One region of the Microlunatus aurantiacus genome, then DNA from elsewhere that is predicted to be linked to it. Evidence: predicted binding sites of a transcription regulator. Region 1 holds the regulator's gene; the other holds the start of a gene.
What was found. Region 1 encodes LexA, which represses DNA repair genes until DNA is damaged. Its sites were predicted from a motif close to TCGAACANNTGTTCGA; they were not measured.
Positions count from the first base shown of each region.

Region 2: the regulator LexA is predicted to act here: its motif matches at 3,451-3,466, upstream of ABD714_RS03725 (Rv2578c family radical SAM protein).

Region 1 is NZ_BAAAYX010000003.1:396,368-404,449, reverse strand. It holds gene hflX (GTPase HflX) at 1-233, shown strand, start outside; gene ABD714_RS07445 (ATP-dependent DNA helicase) at 248-2,350, shown strand; gene sthA (Si-specific NAD(P)(+) transhydrogenase) at 2,407-3,852, shown strand; gene lexA (transcriptional repressor LexA) at 3,868-4,680, opposite strand; gene ABD714_RS07430 (hypothetical protein) at 4,969-5,406, shown strand; gene ABD714_RS07425 (SDR family oxidoreductase) at 5,467-6,333, opposite strand; gene ABD714_RS07420 (RDD family protein) at 6,330-6,959, opposite strand; gene ABD714_RS07415 (DUF2752 domain-containing protein) at 7,045-7,470, shown strand; gene nrdR (transcriptional regulator NrdR) at 7,955-8,082, shown strand, end outside.
Region 2 is NZ_BAAAYX010000002.1:761,903-769,984, reverse strand. It holds gene ABD714_RS03740 (cupin domain-containing protein) at 1-736, shown strand, start outside; gene ABD714_RS03735 (ferredoxin family protein) at 733-1,638, shown strand; gene ABD714_RS03730 (phospholipase D-like domain-containing protein) at 2,005-3,351, shown strand; gene ABD714_RS03725 (Rv2578c family radical SAM protein) at 3,475-4,497, shown strand; gene ABD714_RS03720 (hypothetical protein) at 4,541-4,822, shown strand; gene ABD714_RS03715 (acetyl/propionyl/methylcrotonyl-CoA carboxylase subunit alpha) at 4,813-6,789, opposite strand; gene ABD714_RS03710 (carboxyl transferase domain-containing protein) at 6,792-8,082, opposite strand, start outside.

The sequences.
Region 1 (8,082 bases):
CGGGCGAGGGGATCGAGGAGCTCCGCGCGGTCGTGGAGTCGCGACTGCCGCGGCCCGAGCGCGAGGTGCGGGTGCTGCTGCCGTACGAGCGGGGCGACCTGGTCAACCGGATCCACACCAGTGGCGAGCTGCTCAGCCTCGAGCACACCGAGCACGGCTCGCTGGTGACGGCGCGGGTCCACCCGGACCTGGCGGGCGAGCTGGCGCCGTACGAGCTCGCCGCCTCCAGCTGAGCGCAGCCTCGTCGATGACCGCGCCCGAGACCGGCGCCGCCACGGCTGCGTCCGGAGCCGCGACCACGTCCGGAGCCGGCGGCCGACCGACGGCGGCCGAGCAGACCGCCGCCGTGCTGGCCGCTGCCGTCGCGGAGATCGGTGGCCACGAGCGTCCCGGTCAGCTGGAGCTGGCCGCAGCGGTGGGCGACGCGTTCGACACCGGGGTCCACCTGCTGGCCCAGGCCGGGACCGGCACCGGCAAGTCGCTCGGCTACCTGGCCCCGACCCTGGTCCGACTCGCCCGCGGTGATCTCGACCGGGTGGTCGTGACCACGGCGACGCTCGCGCTGCAGGGCCAGCTGGCGGGCAAGGACATCCCCCACGCCCTGGACGCCGTCGAGGCCGTCACCGGCCGCCGGCCGCGGCACGCGATCCTCAAGGGACGCACCAACTACGCCTGCCTGCTCAAGGTGCGCGACGGTTCCGACGACCAGGCCGCCCTGATCCCGGCTTCGGAGCTGGTGGCGTCGTTGCAGGAGTCGCCCCGTGCGGCACCGGAGTCCGCGCTCGGTGCCGAGGTGCTGGCGCTGCGGGAGTGGGCCGAGGAGCAGGTGGACGCCGGTGCCCTCGCCGACCGCGACGACGCCCCCAGCCACACCGACCGCGGCTGGCAGCAGGTCTCCATCCCCGTTCGGGAGTGCCTGGGCACCCAGCGCTGCCCGCAGGGCGGGTCGTGCTTCGTGGAGAAGTCCCGGGAGGTGGCCCGGGCGGCCGAGCTCGTGGTCACCAACCACGCGCTGCTCGCCATCGACGCCATGCACGGCGGGACGGCCCTGCCCGAGCACCAGGCCGTGGTGATCGACGAGGCCCATGAGCTGACGGCCCGGGTGACCGGCGCGGCCTCGGCCGAGCTGAGTCCCGGCATCGTCGACCGGGTCGGCCGGCGGGCCCTGGGCTGGTTGGACGACGACGACCTGGCCACGGAGCTGCTGACGTCGGCGGACACGCTCAAGGACGCCCTGGAGGAGACCCCGCTGGAGCGGGTGGAGGACGCGAACCTCCCCGTGGTCGCCGCCTTCGAGGCCATCCGGTCGGTGACCCGGAGGGTGGTGACCGCCCTGGGCAGCGGCACCGACAAGAACGAGCCCGAGTGCCGGCAGGCGGCGGCCGCGGTCAAGGAGGTGTTCGACGTCGCCGAACGGATGGCGGCTCTGAGCGAGCACGACGTGGTCTGGGTGGCCGATCGCGAGCGGAGCGGCCGCGAGGCGCGGGTCGCACCGCTGACCGTGGCCGGGCTGATGCGGTCCCGGGTCTTCGGCGAGCACACCACGGTGCTCACCTCGGCCACGCTGAAGCTGGGTGGGGACTTCACCGGAGTGGCTGCGTCGGTCGGGTTGCGCGAGGACGAGCGCGTCCGGGACACCGCGGCGGCGCCGCCGCGCACCGAGGACGACGAGCGCCAGCCGTGGCTCGGCATCGACGTCGGCTCGCCGTTCTCGTACGAGAAGCAGGGCATCCTCTACCTCGCCCGGCGGATGCCGCAGCCGGGTCGAGACGGGATCAGCGAGGCCGTGCTGGAGGAGGTCGCCGAGCTGGTCTGGGCCGCCGGTGGCCGCACGTTGGGGTTGTTCTCCTCCCGCCGAGCAGCCGAGACCGCCGCCGTGCACGTCCGCAAGCAGCTGCCCAAGCTGAAGATCCTCTGCCAGGGGGACGCCCAGCTGTCGGAGCTGACCCGACGCTTCGTGGCCGAGGAGGAGTCCTCGCTGTTCGGGACGCTGTCGCTCTGGCAGGGCATCGACGTGCCGGGATCCACCTGCCGGCTGGTCATCATCGACCGGATCCCGTTCCCCCGACCGGACGAGCCGCTCACCGTGGCCCGCCAGCGGGCCGTCGCCGAGGCGGGCGGCAACGGGTTCATGGCGGTGGCCGCCAGCCACGCGGCGCTGCTGCTGGCCCAGGGGTCCGGACGGCTGATCCGACGGGTGAGCGACCGCGGGGTGGTCGCCGTCCTCGACCCGCGCCTGGTCACGGCCCGCTACGGCTCGTACCTGCGCTCCTCGATGCCGCCGATGTGGACCACGAGCGACCGGGAGACCGCGATCGGCGCGCTCCGGCGGCTGGACGAGACCGACTGACGAGCCGATCCGCCCCGGTGGTGGCGGCTGTAACACACGTGTGTGAGGCTCCCGGTATGGAGCACTCCTACGATTTCGACCTCGCGGTGATCGGCTCGGGCCCGGGCGGTCAGAAGGCGGCCATCATGGCGGCGAAGCTCGGCAAGCGGGTCTGTGTCATCGACGGGAAGCAGATGGTCGGCGGCGTCTGCGTCAACACCGGCACGATCCCGTCCAAGACGCTGCGCGAGGCCGTCCTCTACCTGACCGGGATGCAGCAGCGCGACATGTACGGCGCCAGCTACCGGGTCAAGAACGAGATCACCATCAGTGACCTGCTGAGCCGGCTCCAGCACGTGATCGGCCGCGAGATCGAGGTGATCCGCAACCAGCTGCTGCGCAACCACATCGAGCTGATGGCCGGCAGCGCGTCCTTCCTGGACCCCCACACCCTGTCGATCGACGGCGACGACCTGTCGACCATGCGGACGCTGACCGCCGCCAAGATCGTCGTGGCCACCGGCACCACGCCGGCCCGTCCGAAGTCCATCGACTTCGACGGCGTACGGGTGCTGGACTCCGACCAGATCCTGACCCTGGAGAGGGTGCCCGACTCGTTGGTGGTCGTCGGGGCCGGCGTCATCGGCGCCGAGTACGCGTCCATCTTCGCCGCCCTCGGCACCCGGGTCACCCTGGTCGAGAAGCGCGCCCAGATGCTCGACTTCTGCGACCAGGAGATCGTGGAGTCGTTGAAGTTCCACCTGCGTGACCTGTCCATGTCCTTCCGCTTCGGTGAGGAGGTGGCCTCGGTGGAGAGCTCCGGCCACGGGACGGTGACCACGCTCGCCTCGGGCAAGCGGATCGCCGCCGAGGTGGTGATGTACTCCGCCGGACGGCAGGGCAACACGGACGCGCTCGACCTGGGGATGGCGGGACTCGAGGCCGACGACCGCGGCCGGTTGGTGGTCGACGACACGTACGCGACAGCAGTTCCCCACATCTACGCGGTCGGCGACGTGATCGGCTTCCCGGCGCTGGCCGCGACCTCCATGGACCAGGGGCGGCTGGCGGCCGCGTACGCGTTCGGCGAGACCGTCAACGAGCTGCACCACCTGCAGCCCATCGGCATCTACTCCATCCCCGAGATCTCCTACTGCGGCCGCAGCGAGGTCGAGCTCACCAAGGACGCGGTCCCGTTCGAGGTCGGGATCTCCCGCTACCGCGAGCTGGCCCGCGGACAGATCATCGGCGACTCGTACGGGATGCTGAAGCTGATCGTGCACGCCGACACCCGGGAGATCCTCGGGGTGCACGTGTTCGGGACCAACGCCACCGAGCTGGTGCACATCGGACAGGCGGTGATGGGCTGCGGCGGCACCGTCGACTACCTGGTCAACACGGTCTTCAACTACCCGACGCTCTCGGAGGCCTACAAGGTCGCCGCGCTCGACGTGGCCAACAAGCTCCGAGCCGTCGCCCGCTTCACGAACCAGATGACGACCAACGAGCCCAGCTTGTTGTGAGGGCGGTCGCCGGCGCTACAGCCGGCGCAGGACCGCCACGACCTTGCCCAGGATCGACGCGTGGTTGCCGTCGATCGGGTCGTACGCAGGGTTGTGCGGCATCAGCCAGACCTGGTCGTCGGTGCGCTTGAAGGTCTTGACCGTGGCCTCGTCGTTCAGCAGGGCGGCCACGATGTCGCCGTTGATCGCCGTGGGCTGCTGACGCACGACCACCCAGTCCCCGTCGCAGATGGCGGCGTCGATCATGGAGTCGCCCCGGACCTCGAGCAGGAACACGGTGCCCTCGCCGACGAGCTGACGTGGGAGGGCGAACACGTCCTCCACCCGCTCCTCGGCCAGGATCGGACCGCCGGCCGCGATCCGCCCGATCACCGGCACGTGCACCGGCTCCGGGTAGGCGTCGTTGATGCCCGTCTCGTCGACCTCGACCTCGACCTCGGCCCGGGTGGGCGACAGCGGCCGCACCCTGGCCGCGTCGTTCGCCCCGGGAAGCAGGACCTCCAGCGCCCGTGGGCGGTTCGGGTCTCGACGCAGGAAGCCCTTGCCCTCCAGCACCTTCAGCTGGTGGGCGACGCTGGACGAGGACGCCAGCCCGACCGCGTCGCCCATCTCCCGGATGCTCGGCGGGTAGCCACGGGTCTCGACCGTCTCCTTGATCATCTCCAGGATCCGACGCTGCCGCAGCGTGAGGCCGTCGACACCGGCCGGGCCGTCGGGCAGCGTCGACACCTGACCCGTCTCGCCCAGCTGGGCGGCGACCTCGCTCGCTCGCGGGCGACCGCGCTTGCGCTGCGGCGTGGGGGGCTGCTCGTCCTTCGTGTTCGCCATGAGCAGCACTCTAGGGAAGGTCCGGCAGCCAATCAAACATCTGTTCGAGCGTGTCGTGACCGGGCTGCGGCGTCGCTGTGTCCGTGACCCCGGGCCCCCCGGACGACTGTCAGACCCTCCTGGTCGACTCTCACACCGGCCCGGGGGCGCGACGAACCAGAAGTGTCAGTGGCGGCGGGCAGGATCACGACCGAGAAGTTTTTCGAAAAGCCTTGCCAATCTCCTGAGGGCCGGGTAAGAATTCAAACAGGCGTTCTATCGAATGTCCGTTCGAGGTAGGAGGAAGCAATGACCCAGCTCCTGGTGGACCGGACCATGGTCGACGGGTGCGGCGAGATCGCACCGGCGGCCGTGCCGGCGACCCCGGCACCGCGGGCGCGACGCACTCCTGCTCGACAGCAGCCGGGACGCCAGGTGCGTCCGGGCCGGTCCCGGCGTGGATCGGGTCGCTCGTCCGTGCCGACCCTCCGGCCGGCAGCCTTCTGGGTGGCGCCGGACTCGGCGCGGCGTTCCGGAGCTGTCCGCTCCTGCACGCCTGCGGCGCCAGTGCTGGCCGAGGTCGCGGTCTCCCGCCCGACCTGGCGGTTGACCGATCGCGGTGTGGCGGTGGTCCTGGTGGTGGGGCTGATGATCATGGTCGCTGCGCTCACCGTGGTCGGTCTGACGGCGATGTCGGTGACCGGTGAAGGCCACCAGGTGAGCGTGTCCGCGGGTCTGCCCCGCTGAGGCCTGGTTCGTGCCGGGTTCGAGCCGGCCGCGATCGACCGGCCGGGATCGACCGGCCGCTCAGGGCGCGTCGCGCGGAGCCAGGTGTGCCCAGCAGCCGGGGTCGGTCCGGAGCACGTCGCGCAGTGACTGCGGGCTCCGTCCGGTGACCTGTTCGACCGTGTCGCTGACGGTCGCCACCTCGCCGTTGGCGATGGCCTGGTAGGAGCTGACCCAGCCTGTCACCTCGAAGTCGGGGGCGCCGTAGCCGCGGCGCGAGGCGTAGGCCTCGTCCTCGGACTCGGGGATGTAGCGCACCTCTCGACCGCTCACCGAGCTCAGCTCCGCGGCGACCTCGGTGAGTGTGAGTGCGGCGGGTCCCGTCACGTCCAGGGTCGCCCCCTGCCACCGCGCCTCCACCAGCACCCGGGCGGCGACGGCGGCCACGTCGTCATGGCTGACGGCCGCCACGGCGCCGTCCCCGGCGGGCCCGCGGATGACGCCGTCGTCGCCGGCCAGTCCCGCCAGAGCGCTGAGGTAGAGCGAGTCGCGCAGGAAGACGTGGTCCAGTCCGCTGCTCGCGATCAGCTGCTCGGTGTGGAAGTGGTCCCGGGCGAAGGTGAACGTGGCCTCGGGTGCCGCGCCCTGGAAGGAGAGGTAGACGATCTTTCGCACCCCGGCGTCGCCGGCGGCTTCGACCATCGCCCGGTGCTCGCCGACCCGGTCGGGGGACTCCCGCCCGCTGACCAGCAGCATCGTGTCGCAGCCACGGAGCCCGGCCCGGGCCCCGTCGCCGTCGGTGTAACCGGCGAAGACCGCGACCTCGGCGCCCAGCTGCGGCGCCCGCGTCGCGTCACGCACGAGCAGTCGAAGAGGTTGGTCCTGCTCGGCCAGCAGCCGGGCCACCCGGGAGCCGATGGCACCTGTGGCGCCGGTGAGAGCGATCATGACCCAGCACCGTACGGGTGGTGGCCGGGCGCGTGGTCGTCGGGCCGGCCGGACGCTGGTCCGGGGTCGACCGTTCGCGGGTGGTCGATCACCACCGTGGTCATCAGCAGGTCGGCGAAGGTCTGCCGCTTCGCGTGCCACAACGGCCAGAGGTAGCCGACGTACGCGATGCCGTCCAGGAGGTGGAGGAGATCGCGCAGGAACGCGTTCGCCGCACCCAGCGGCTGTCCGTTCACCTCGGCGACGAGGGCGGTCTGCAGCACCCGCTTGCCCAGTGACTGACCGGTGCGTCCCGCGGTGCGCCAGCGGTTCCACCACAGCCAGCCGAGAGCGGGCAGCAGGAGCACGAGCCCGCCGACCATCCACAGCAGCGCGGGCCGCAGCTGGTCGGTGAGCGGGGCCTGCGCCAGCGGCACGGAGCCGCGGGTGGTCAGCTGCCCGACGCCGACGTAGAAGAGCCAGTACCCGATCCAGAACGGGACGGCGGCCAGAGAGAGGGGTGCGACGTCGATCACGAACGCACCCACGCGGCGGCCCCAGTGCGCGTACGGGTAGACCGGCACCGGTGGCACCCAGGCCGGTGGCGCCGGCGCCGGCGCTGGAGACGGCTGCTGGTAGCTGCTCATGGCGGCTCCTCTTCTGGCAACCCGCGCGAGTGTAGGCCAGGCCCGGAGACCCCCGGACAGAACCGGCACCGGGCACAATGGCCGGGTGTCCACCGTCCGAGCCAGTGAGCGACGCCCGTTCCAGGCGGTCGGCGGGTTGAGGTGGCTGGCCGGCTACGCCGCCTTCGGGCTCGGCATCGCCACGCTGTACGCGACCACCGGCGTCGGCTTCCCGTGCCCCTTCCGAGCACTGACCGGCTGGGAGTGCCCGTTCTGTGGCGGCACCCGACTGGGCGCGGCGCTGTTGCACGGCGAGGTCGGTGCCGCCTTCGCGTTCAACCCGGTGGTCTTCATCAGTCTCGTGCTCGGCGTGGTCGTCGGCGCGGTGTGGGTCGTCGAGGCCCTCGGCGGGCCCCGGGTCCGCCCCCCGGCGACCTGGTCGAAGAACGCTCGCCGGGTCCGCCCGGCGACCTGGTGGGTGTGGGCGGGTGCGGCGGCGGCGCTCTACGTGGTGCTGCGCAACCTGCTCTGACTTCGCACACGCGCACTCGCGCAGTGGAGCAGCGAGTGACGACAACCCCGTGGCGAGCGCCCGCGCAGCGGAGCGCTCGGTTCTGACTGGACCGAGGAGTCGCGAACACGCTTTTCGTTCGCGGTGACGAGGGAAGTCAGAGCCCTTCGGCGCGTAGTGGAGCAGCGAGAGACGAACACCCCCCGTCGCGAGCGACCGCGCAGCGGAGCGCCCGGTTCTGACTGGACTGAGGAGTCGCGAACACGCTTTTCGTTCGCGGTGACGAGGGAAGTCAGAACCATTCGGCGCGCAGTGGAGCAGCGAGTGACGAACACACTGTCAGACCCCTTGCGCATACTGGATCTCAGTCGTACGGTATCTACATCTAGTAGTTACACCCGTGTGTTTCGTCCACAGTTAGTGGTCAGTTACCCACAGCGATCCACAGCCCCACCCACAAGCTATCCCCAGATCTGTCCCCAGGTCGTCCGCGAGAGGAGTCGAGATGCACTGCCCGTACTGTCGGCACACCGACTCCAAGGTGCTCGACTCCCGCGTGGCCGACGAGGGCGCGAGCATCCGCCGGCGGCGCCAGTGCCCCGCGTGCGAGCGACGTTTCACCACCACCGAGCA
Region 2 (8,082 bases), on a different contig from region 1:
GCTGCAGGTCACCGGCGAGAAGCGCTGGGTCATCCACGCCCCGGTGCACGCTTCGCCGCTCCGGCACCAGCCCTGGACCGATCGGCGCCGCTCGGTGGAGCGCCGTGCCGCCGAGACTCCCCTGATCGACACGGTCCTGCGGCCGGGCGACGTGCTCTATCTCCCGCGCGGCTTCCTGCACGCCGCGACCGCGCTCGGCGGGGTCAGCACCCACCTCACGCTGGGCGTGCACACCTGGACCCGCTACGGCGTGGCCGAGCAGCTGATCCAGCACGCGTTGCGGACGGTGGCGGGCGACCCGGAGGCCCGCAGCTCACTCCCGCTCGGCGTCGACGTGGCCGACCCCACCGCGCTGGTCGCCGAGGTCGAGCTGGTGCGCGAGAAGCTCGTCGACGCGCTCGAGAACACCGAGATCGACGCCGTCGCCGCCGCCTTCGCGCCGCTGGCCCGCGCGGGCCAGCGAGCCGCACCGGTGGGCCCCCTGCGTCAGCTGCGCGCCGCCGACGAGCTCACCGACGACACCCCCGTGACGGTGCGGGCTCATCTGGCCGGCACGCTGCACGAACGACCCGACGGCGGGCTCACGATCTCCGGCCGCGGGGGGCAGACCACCGTGACCGCCGCCGAGCGCGAAGCGTTCCTCGACTGGTGGAAGATCGGCAGTGGCACGGCCGGCGAGCTCGGGATCGGTTTGGCGCGCCGTCTGCTCCTGACCGGGCTGGCCGTCGCCGGGTGACGACGCCGACCTTCCGCTGCGCCGACGCTGCCCGGGAACGTCGCGACCCTCCGGTGGGCACCGCTCCCCTCGCGTCGTCCTTCCTGCTGATCGAGCATCCCGGACCGTGGCGCTTCGACGCACTGACCGGCGCCGGCTGGTCGACCGAGGTGGTGGCCGCGTTGACCGCGGCCATTCGCGCGAGCCGGAGCCGGCTGCTCCTCATCCGTCGGCCGGGTCGGCGGGTTCCCTCCGACCGCCGGAGCTGGGCCGTCACCCGGGTCGGTGGGACGACCACCTGGGGCAGCTGGCGACGGGAGGATGACCTGCTCGTCGCCGCAGACACCCTGGCGGGCGCGAGTTCTGCGGCTGGCGCGGTGTCCGAGGACCCGCTGCTGCTGGTCTGCGCGCACGGTCAGCACGACACCTGCTGCGCGCTCCGAGGTCGTCCGGTGGCCGCCGCCCTCGCCGCTCACTGGCCCGAGGCCACCTGGGAGTGCAGCCACGTCGGCGGTGACCGCTTCGCCGCGAACCTGGTGACGCTGCCGGACGGCACCTACTACGGCGATCTCGACGCCGGGTCCGCCGTCGACGTGGTGCGCGGCCACCTCGACGGGCGGCTCGCTGCGAACCATCTCCGGGGGTCGGTCCGCTGGCCCCCGCCGGCCCAGGCCGCCATCGGTGAGATCCACCGCCGGCACGGTCCGTACGGTCCCGGTGACGTGCGCGCCGACGGCTGGTCGACCCCTGAGCCGGGCCGCTGGCGGGTCGCAGCCTCGGCCTCGGATGGACGTCGCTGGCAGGTGGAGGTGTGGTCCCGCCGCCGCGAGGCCGCCCGGCTCACCTGCGCGGCCACGCAGGACACCTTCGCCATGACGTACGAGGTCGCTGGCGTCGAGGCGATGGATCCCGTGGGTAGGTGAGATCACGATTGTGTGAGATCACGATTGCGTAACGCCTCCGGGAGGCCGGAAGTCGAATCGTTGCGGGCCTCCGCAACTCCGCACAACGGTTTGCGCCTCAGATAGCCGGGGTATGCGCTTGCCGACTGTGCCGCGCCTGTGAACAGGCTTGCCGAGAGATTTGTGCGCGACGGACCGGAAACCCAGAAGACCTGCGCGAATCGACCCTCCGTGTGGCACGCTTAGCCCTGGCTGCTTGTCCCGGGGGCACGACGGCCACACCACCTGACGACACACCCGCCTCACCCGCTGGACTGTTGTCATCCACCACGCGGGTCAGGGGCGCCACCGGCACCCCGGGGGAGAAGTGAAGTGAGGAACGGGGCCATGAAGCGACTGCTGACCACCCTGCTGGTCGCGATCTGCGGCGCAGGATTGATGGGCACCTATCTGGTGCCGACGGCGCAGGCCGCGCCCTACACACCCAAGACCGGGGTGGTGTTCAACAACGCCGCGGGGAACAAGACCGCCGAGCGTCGGGCCCAGACGGTCTTGGACAAGACCATCTCCGCTGTCCCGGGCTGCAACCCGGCGGCCGGTTGCAAGCAACGACAGACGATCACCATGGCGATGTACCTGTTCAGCCAGAAGTCGACAGCTGACCGCCTCATCGCCGCCCACAAGCGAGGCGTCAACGTGCACTTCCTGGTAGACAACGGCGCCGAAGGCGCCCAGCTCAAGCGCCTGAGGAAGGCCCTGGGCACCAGCAAGAAGAACCGCAGTTACGTGGTGACCTGCAGCCGCGGTGGCTGCATGTCGAACTACCCGTACGCCACCATCCACGGCAAGTACTACTTGTTCTCCCAGGTGGGCGCAGCCAAGAACGTGTCGATCATCAGCTCGGCCAACCCCCACCGAGTCAACATCTACAACAGCTTCAACAACTCGCACACGATCGTCGAGGGAAGCAAGCCCGACCTCTACAACCGGCTGATGACCTACTTCAACGACATGACGACAAACCGTCAGGACCACCTCTACGGAAACAACAAGAACACGACGAACGGTCCGTTCACGCTGTACATCTACCCGCAGAGGCGCATCGTGGGCGGAAAGCAGTATCCGATCATCCAGTACCTGGACGTACTCAACACGGTGCAGTGCAGGACCACGCTGGGCAGCGGCGGTCGAACGGTGGTGCGGATGAACATGTGGGGCTTCACCAACCCGCGGATGGACGTGGCCAAGAAGCTGTGGTCGCTGCACAACGCCGGCTGCAAGGTCGACGTCACCCTCAACCGGGGCCGCGCGAGCCGGACGATCATGCGCCAGCTGCTCGCGAAATCCTCGCGCTACGGCCAGATGGTGGTCGAGGACGCCTGGCGGGACACCAACCGCAACGACTACGGCGAGCAGTACACCCACCACAAGTCCCTCATCATCAACGGCCGCTTGAAGCTCGACGGCAAGGTCGTGGATCAGCGCGTGGTCTGGACCGGGTCGCAGAACCTGACCAGCAACGGCTCGCTGTACAACGACGACATGGTCCTGCGGGTCGTCGGCACCGGCTACTACAACGCTTACAGCGCGAACTTCAGCTACATCCAGAAGAAGTCGAAGCGGCTGCGCTCCACCCCGCCGCCGATCGTGCTGAAGAGCAAGCGTGAGGACGCACGCTCGCTGACGCCCGACCAGAACGTCGAGCGCCAGGCCGAGCTCAACGAAGGCGGTTAGGCCTTCCCAGCTCCACACCTCACCGACGCCCGGTGACCCCTCGCGGGTCGCCGGGCGTTCGTGCGTCACCGACCGGAGCCAGGACACTCGCCCAGGTAATCGCTCATGTGTTTGAATGCACGCATGCGCTGGGATGCCCAACGACTCGAGAACGTGGACGATGCCGCCTCACCCCTGCCCGGCCTGCCGTCGGTGGCTAACCTCGTGCGGTCCGTCCAGACTCCCGAGTTCGCCGGTCTGACGTTCCACGAGGTGCTCGCCAAGTCCGCGCTCAACCAGGTCCCGTCCGCTGCTGCGGTGCCGTTCTCGTGGACCGTCAACCCGTACCGCGGTTGCAGCCACGCCTGCACCTACTGCTTCGCCCGGCGCACCCACAGCTATCTTCAGCTGGGCACCGGCACCGACTTCGACACCCAGATCGTGGTCAAGATCAACGTCGTCGAGCGGTTGCGCCAGGAGCTGGCCCGGGCATCCTGGCGCCACGAACCCGTGGCGCTGGGCACCAACACCGATCCCTACCAGCGGGCCGAGGGTCGCTACCGGCTGATGCCGGGGATCGTCCGCGCGCTGGCGGACTCCGGGACCCCGTTCTCCATCCTGACCAAGGGCACCACCCTGCGGCGCGACCTGTCGCTGCTGACAGCCCTGGCCGACCGGGTGCCGATCGGGATCGGGATCTCGCTGGCCCTGCTCGACGACGAGCTCCACGACGTCATCGAGGCGGGGACCCCGGGCCCGCGCGCTCGACTCTCTCTGATCCGGGCGATCGCCGACGCCGGACTCCCCTGCCAGGTCCTGGTCGCCCCGGTGCTCCCCCTGCTCACCGACAGCGACGCACAGCTCGACGCGCTGCTGGGACGGATCGCGAGCGCCGGCGCCACCAGCGCCACCGTCTTCGCCCTGCATCTGCGACCGGGCGCGCGGGAGTGGTTCTGGGCGTTCCTGGGACGTCACCGGCCCGCGCTGATCGAGCCGTACCAGGAGCTCTACGGTCAGGGCAGCTACGTGCTGCGGTCGTACGCCTCCTATCTCGCCCGCCGAGCAGCACCGCTGCTGCGCCGCCACGGACTGGCCGGACCGCAGGTGCTGCGGCTGCCGACGCCACCGCCGACTGCGACACAGCCCGCGCAGGCGACCCTCTTCTGACCGCGGGCGACGACGTGTCGGCGCCGGGACGTAGGGTCAGGGGGTGAGCAAGCTGGACGCCCAGAGGGCGATGCGCGAAGCCCGGTACGCCGCCCGGAACAGCAGCGGTCCGACCCGCCGGGAGGCAGCCGCGGGCGAGGCCGGAACTGCATCGCCGGCACGCGAGCCCGAGACCTCGACGAAGCACAAGCGGACCCCGAAGGCGGCGTCGGAGGCGGCAACAGCGCCCACCGACCAGGGTCAGCTGTGCGGTCACACCTCCATGAACGGCCGCAGCTGCACCCGGCCGGCCGGGCACAGCGAGAAGAGCCACCGCTATGGCTGAGGGGTGCGCGTCGGGTCGGGATCGGCGGTGACCGACGACCCGGCCCCTGCGACATCAGCTGTGTGCTGCTCCACGGTGAGCAGGGCAGCTCCCAACGCGACCCGCTGACCGGCGGAGACGGCCACGGCACTGACCACCCCGGCGAAGGGCGCGCGCACCGCGAGCTCCATCTTCATCGCCTCCACCGTGGCCAGGATCTGGTCGGCTGCCACCTCCTCCCCCACCGTCACCCGGACGTCGACGACGACACTCGGCATCGGCGCCGTCAGCAGCCCGTCCGCCCGGGTCGCGGCGTCCTCGCCGTCCGGGCGCGGGCGGGAGAACACGAATCGCTGGCCGTGCCAGGCGACCTCGACGTCATCGGGGCCGACCAGGACGGCCGCCGCCCCGTCCGACACGGCCCCGTCCGAAACGGCCGCTTCCGCCCCGGTCCGGCCCGCCCCGGCCCCGCGATGATCCGGCGGCACCTCGACGCGCACGTCCGCCGCCGGGTCGTGCGGGTCGGCCAGCGCCACGATGGTCGGGGCGGGCGGAGCGCCGAGACGCCAGCCGTCCGCCCGGAAGGCCCCGGCGCCGGCCCGCTCCCCGATCTGCGCGGCGAGGGCCCCGGCCGCAACCCGGCGGGCGTCGCCGCCGTCCGGGCGGGTCAACGGGGTCCGGTCCAGCCAGGCGACGTCGATCGAGGCGTCGACGTAGCGGGGATGACTCGCCAGCTCGCGCAGGAACCCGGCGTTGGTGGTCAGCCCGAGGATGGCGGTGTCGTCCAGAGCCGCCACCAGCCGACGCCGGGCCGTCTCCCGGTCCGGCCCGACGGCGATGATCTTGCCGAGCATCGGGTCGAAGTCGGTGGTGACGCTTTGCCCGCTGTCCAGGGCCTGGTCGACCCGGATCCCCGGTCCCGAGGGCCATCGGACCAGGCCGGCGGTGCCGGCCTGCGGCAGGAAGCCCCCGTACGGGTCCTCCGCGTAGACCCGGGCCTCGATGGCGTGCCCGTGCGGGCCGAGGTCGCCGACGTCGAGAGTCAGCGGCTGACCGGCCGCCACCCGCAGCTGCTGCTCCACCAGGTCGAGGTCGCCGCAGATGGCCTCGGTGACGGGGTGCTCGACCTGCAGACGGGTGTTCATCTCCAGCAGGGAGAAGGCCCCGATGTCGGCATCCAGCAGGAACTCGACGGTGCCGGCGTTGACGTAGCCGACTGCCGCGGCCAGGGCGATCGCAGCGTCGGTGATCGCGGTCCGGGTGCCGGCCGGCAGGCCGGGCGCGGGGGCTTCCTCCATCACCTTCTGGTGTCGACGCTGGGCTGAGCAGTCCCGCTCGTGCAGAGCCAGCACCCGTCCGTGGGCATCGGCCAGGATCTGCACCTCGATGTGCCGACCGCGCTCGACGTAGCGCTCGATCAGCAGGGTGTCATCGCCGAAGGCGGCGGCCGCCTCCCGGCCGGCGGCCGCGAGCGCCTCGGGCAGCTCGGCCGCGGACCGGACGATCCGCATGCCCTTGCCCCCGCCCCCGGCAGCCGCCTTGACCAGCACCGGGAACACCAGCCGGTCCGGCGGGGTGTCCAGCGCGTACGCCGGCAGCACCGGCACCCCGGCCGCCACCGCCACCTCCCGGGCGGCGTCCTTGCGACCCATCTGCTCCATCGCGCTCGCCGGCGGCCCGATCCAGACCAGACCCGCCCGCTCGACGGCCCGGGCGAAGTCGGCCCGCTCAGAGAGGAAGCCGTAGCCGGGGTGCACGGCGTCCGCCCCGCTGGCCCGGGCGGCGGCCACCACCGCGTCGACGTCCAAGTAGCCCGGGATGCGGACCGCCTGGTCGGCAGTACGGACGTGCGGCGCACCGGTGTCGGGGTCGGCGAAGACGGCGACACCGCGGATCCCCAGCCGACGGCAGGTCCGCAGCACCCGGACGGCGATCTCGCCCCGGTTGGCGACCAGCACGGAGCCGATCACAGCGGTCAGATCGTCCATGATCACATCCGGAAGACACCGTAGGCGGGTGCCGGGATCTCCACCCCGGCAGCGATCTCGAGCCCCATACCCAGCACCCGGCGGGTGTCGCGCGGATCGATCACGCCGTCGTCCCACAGCCGGGCGGTCGAGTAGTAGGGGGAGCCCTGGCGCTCGTACTGCTCCTTGATGGGCGTGGTGAACGCCTGCTCCTCGACGTCGGACCACGACTGGCCGGCGGCCTCCAGACCGTCGCGGCGCACCGTGGCCAGCACCGCGGCGGCCTGCTCGCCGCCCATCACCGAGATCCGGGCGTTGGGCCACAACCAGAGGAACCGGGGGTCGTACGCCCGTCCGCACATGGCGTAGTTGCCCGCACCGAAGGAGCCGCCGATCACCACGGTGAGCTTGGGCACCACGGAGCAGGCGACGGCGGTGACGAGCTTGGCGCCGTCCTTGGCGATGCCCGCGGCCTCGTACTCGCGACCGACCATGAACCCGGAGATGTTCTGCAGGAAGACCAGGGGGATGCCGCGCTGGTTGCACAGCTCGACGAAGTGCGCCCCCTTCAACGCCGACGCGGAGAACAGGATGCCGTTGTTGGCCACGATGCCCACCCGATGGCCCCAGATCGAGGCGAAGGCGCACACCAGGGTCTCGCCGTAGAGTCGCTTGAACTCGTGCCACCGGCTGCCGTCGACGATCCGTCGGATCACCTCACGGACGTCGTACGGGGTTCGTGAGCTCACCGGCACCACGTCCAGCAGGCCGGCCGGGTCCTCGCGCGGCTCCTCGACGGTGGCGTGATCACGATCCTGGTCCCGGCCGGCGACCGGGGGCTCGGGCAGCGTGGCGATGATCGAGCGGACGATGTCCAGCGCGTGGGCGTCGTCGGTGGCGAGGTGGTCGACCACCCCGGAGGTCCGAGCGTGCACGTCCCCGCCGCCGAGCTCCTCGGCCGACACCACCTCCCCCGTGGCGGCCTTCACCAGCGGGGGCCCGCCCAGGAAGATCGTGCCCTGCCCCCGGACGATCACCGACTCGTCGGACATCGCCGGGACGTACGCCCCTCCGGCCGTGCAGGAACCCATCACCGCAGCGATCTGCGGGATGCCACGGGCCGACAGGTTGGCCTGGTGGAAGAAGATCCGGCCGAAGTGGTCACGGTCGGGGAAGACCTCGTCCTGCAGGGTCAGGAAGGCCCCGCCGGAGTCGACCAGGTAGACGCAGGGCAGCCGGTTGGCCGCTGCGATCTCCTGGGCCCGTAGGTGCTTCTTCACCGTCAGCGGGTAGTAGGTGCCGCCCTTGACGGTG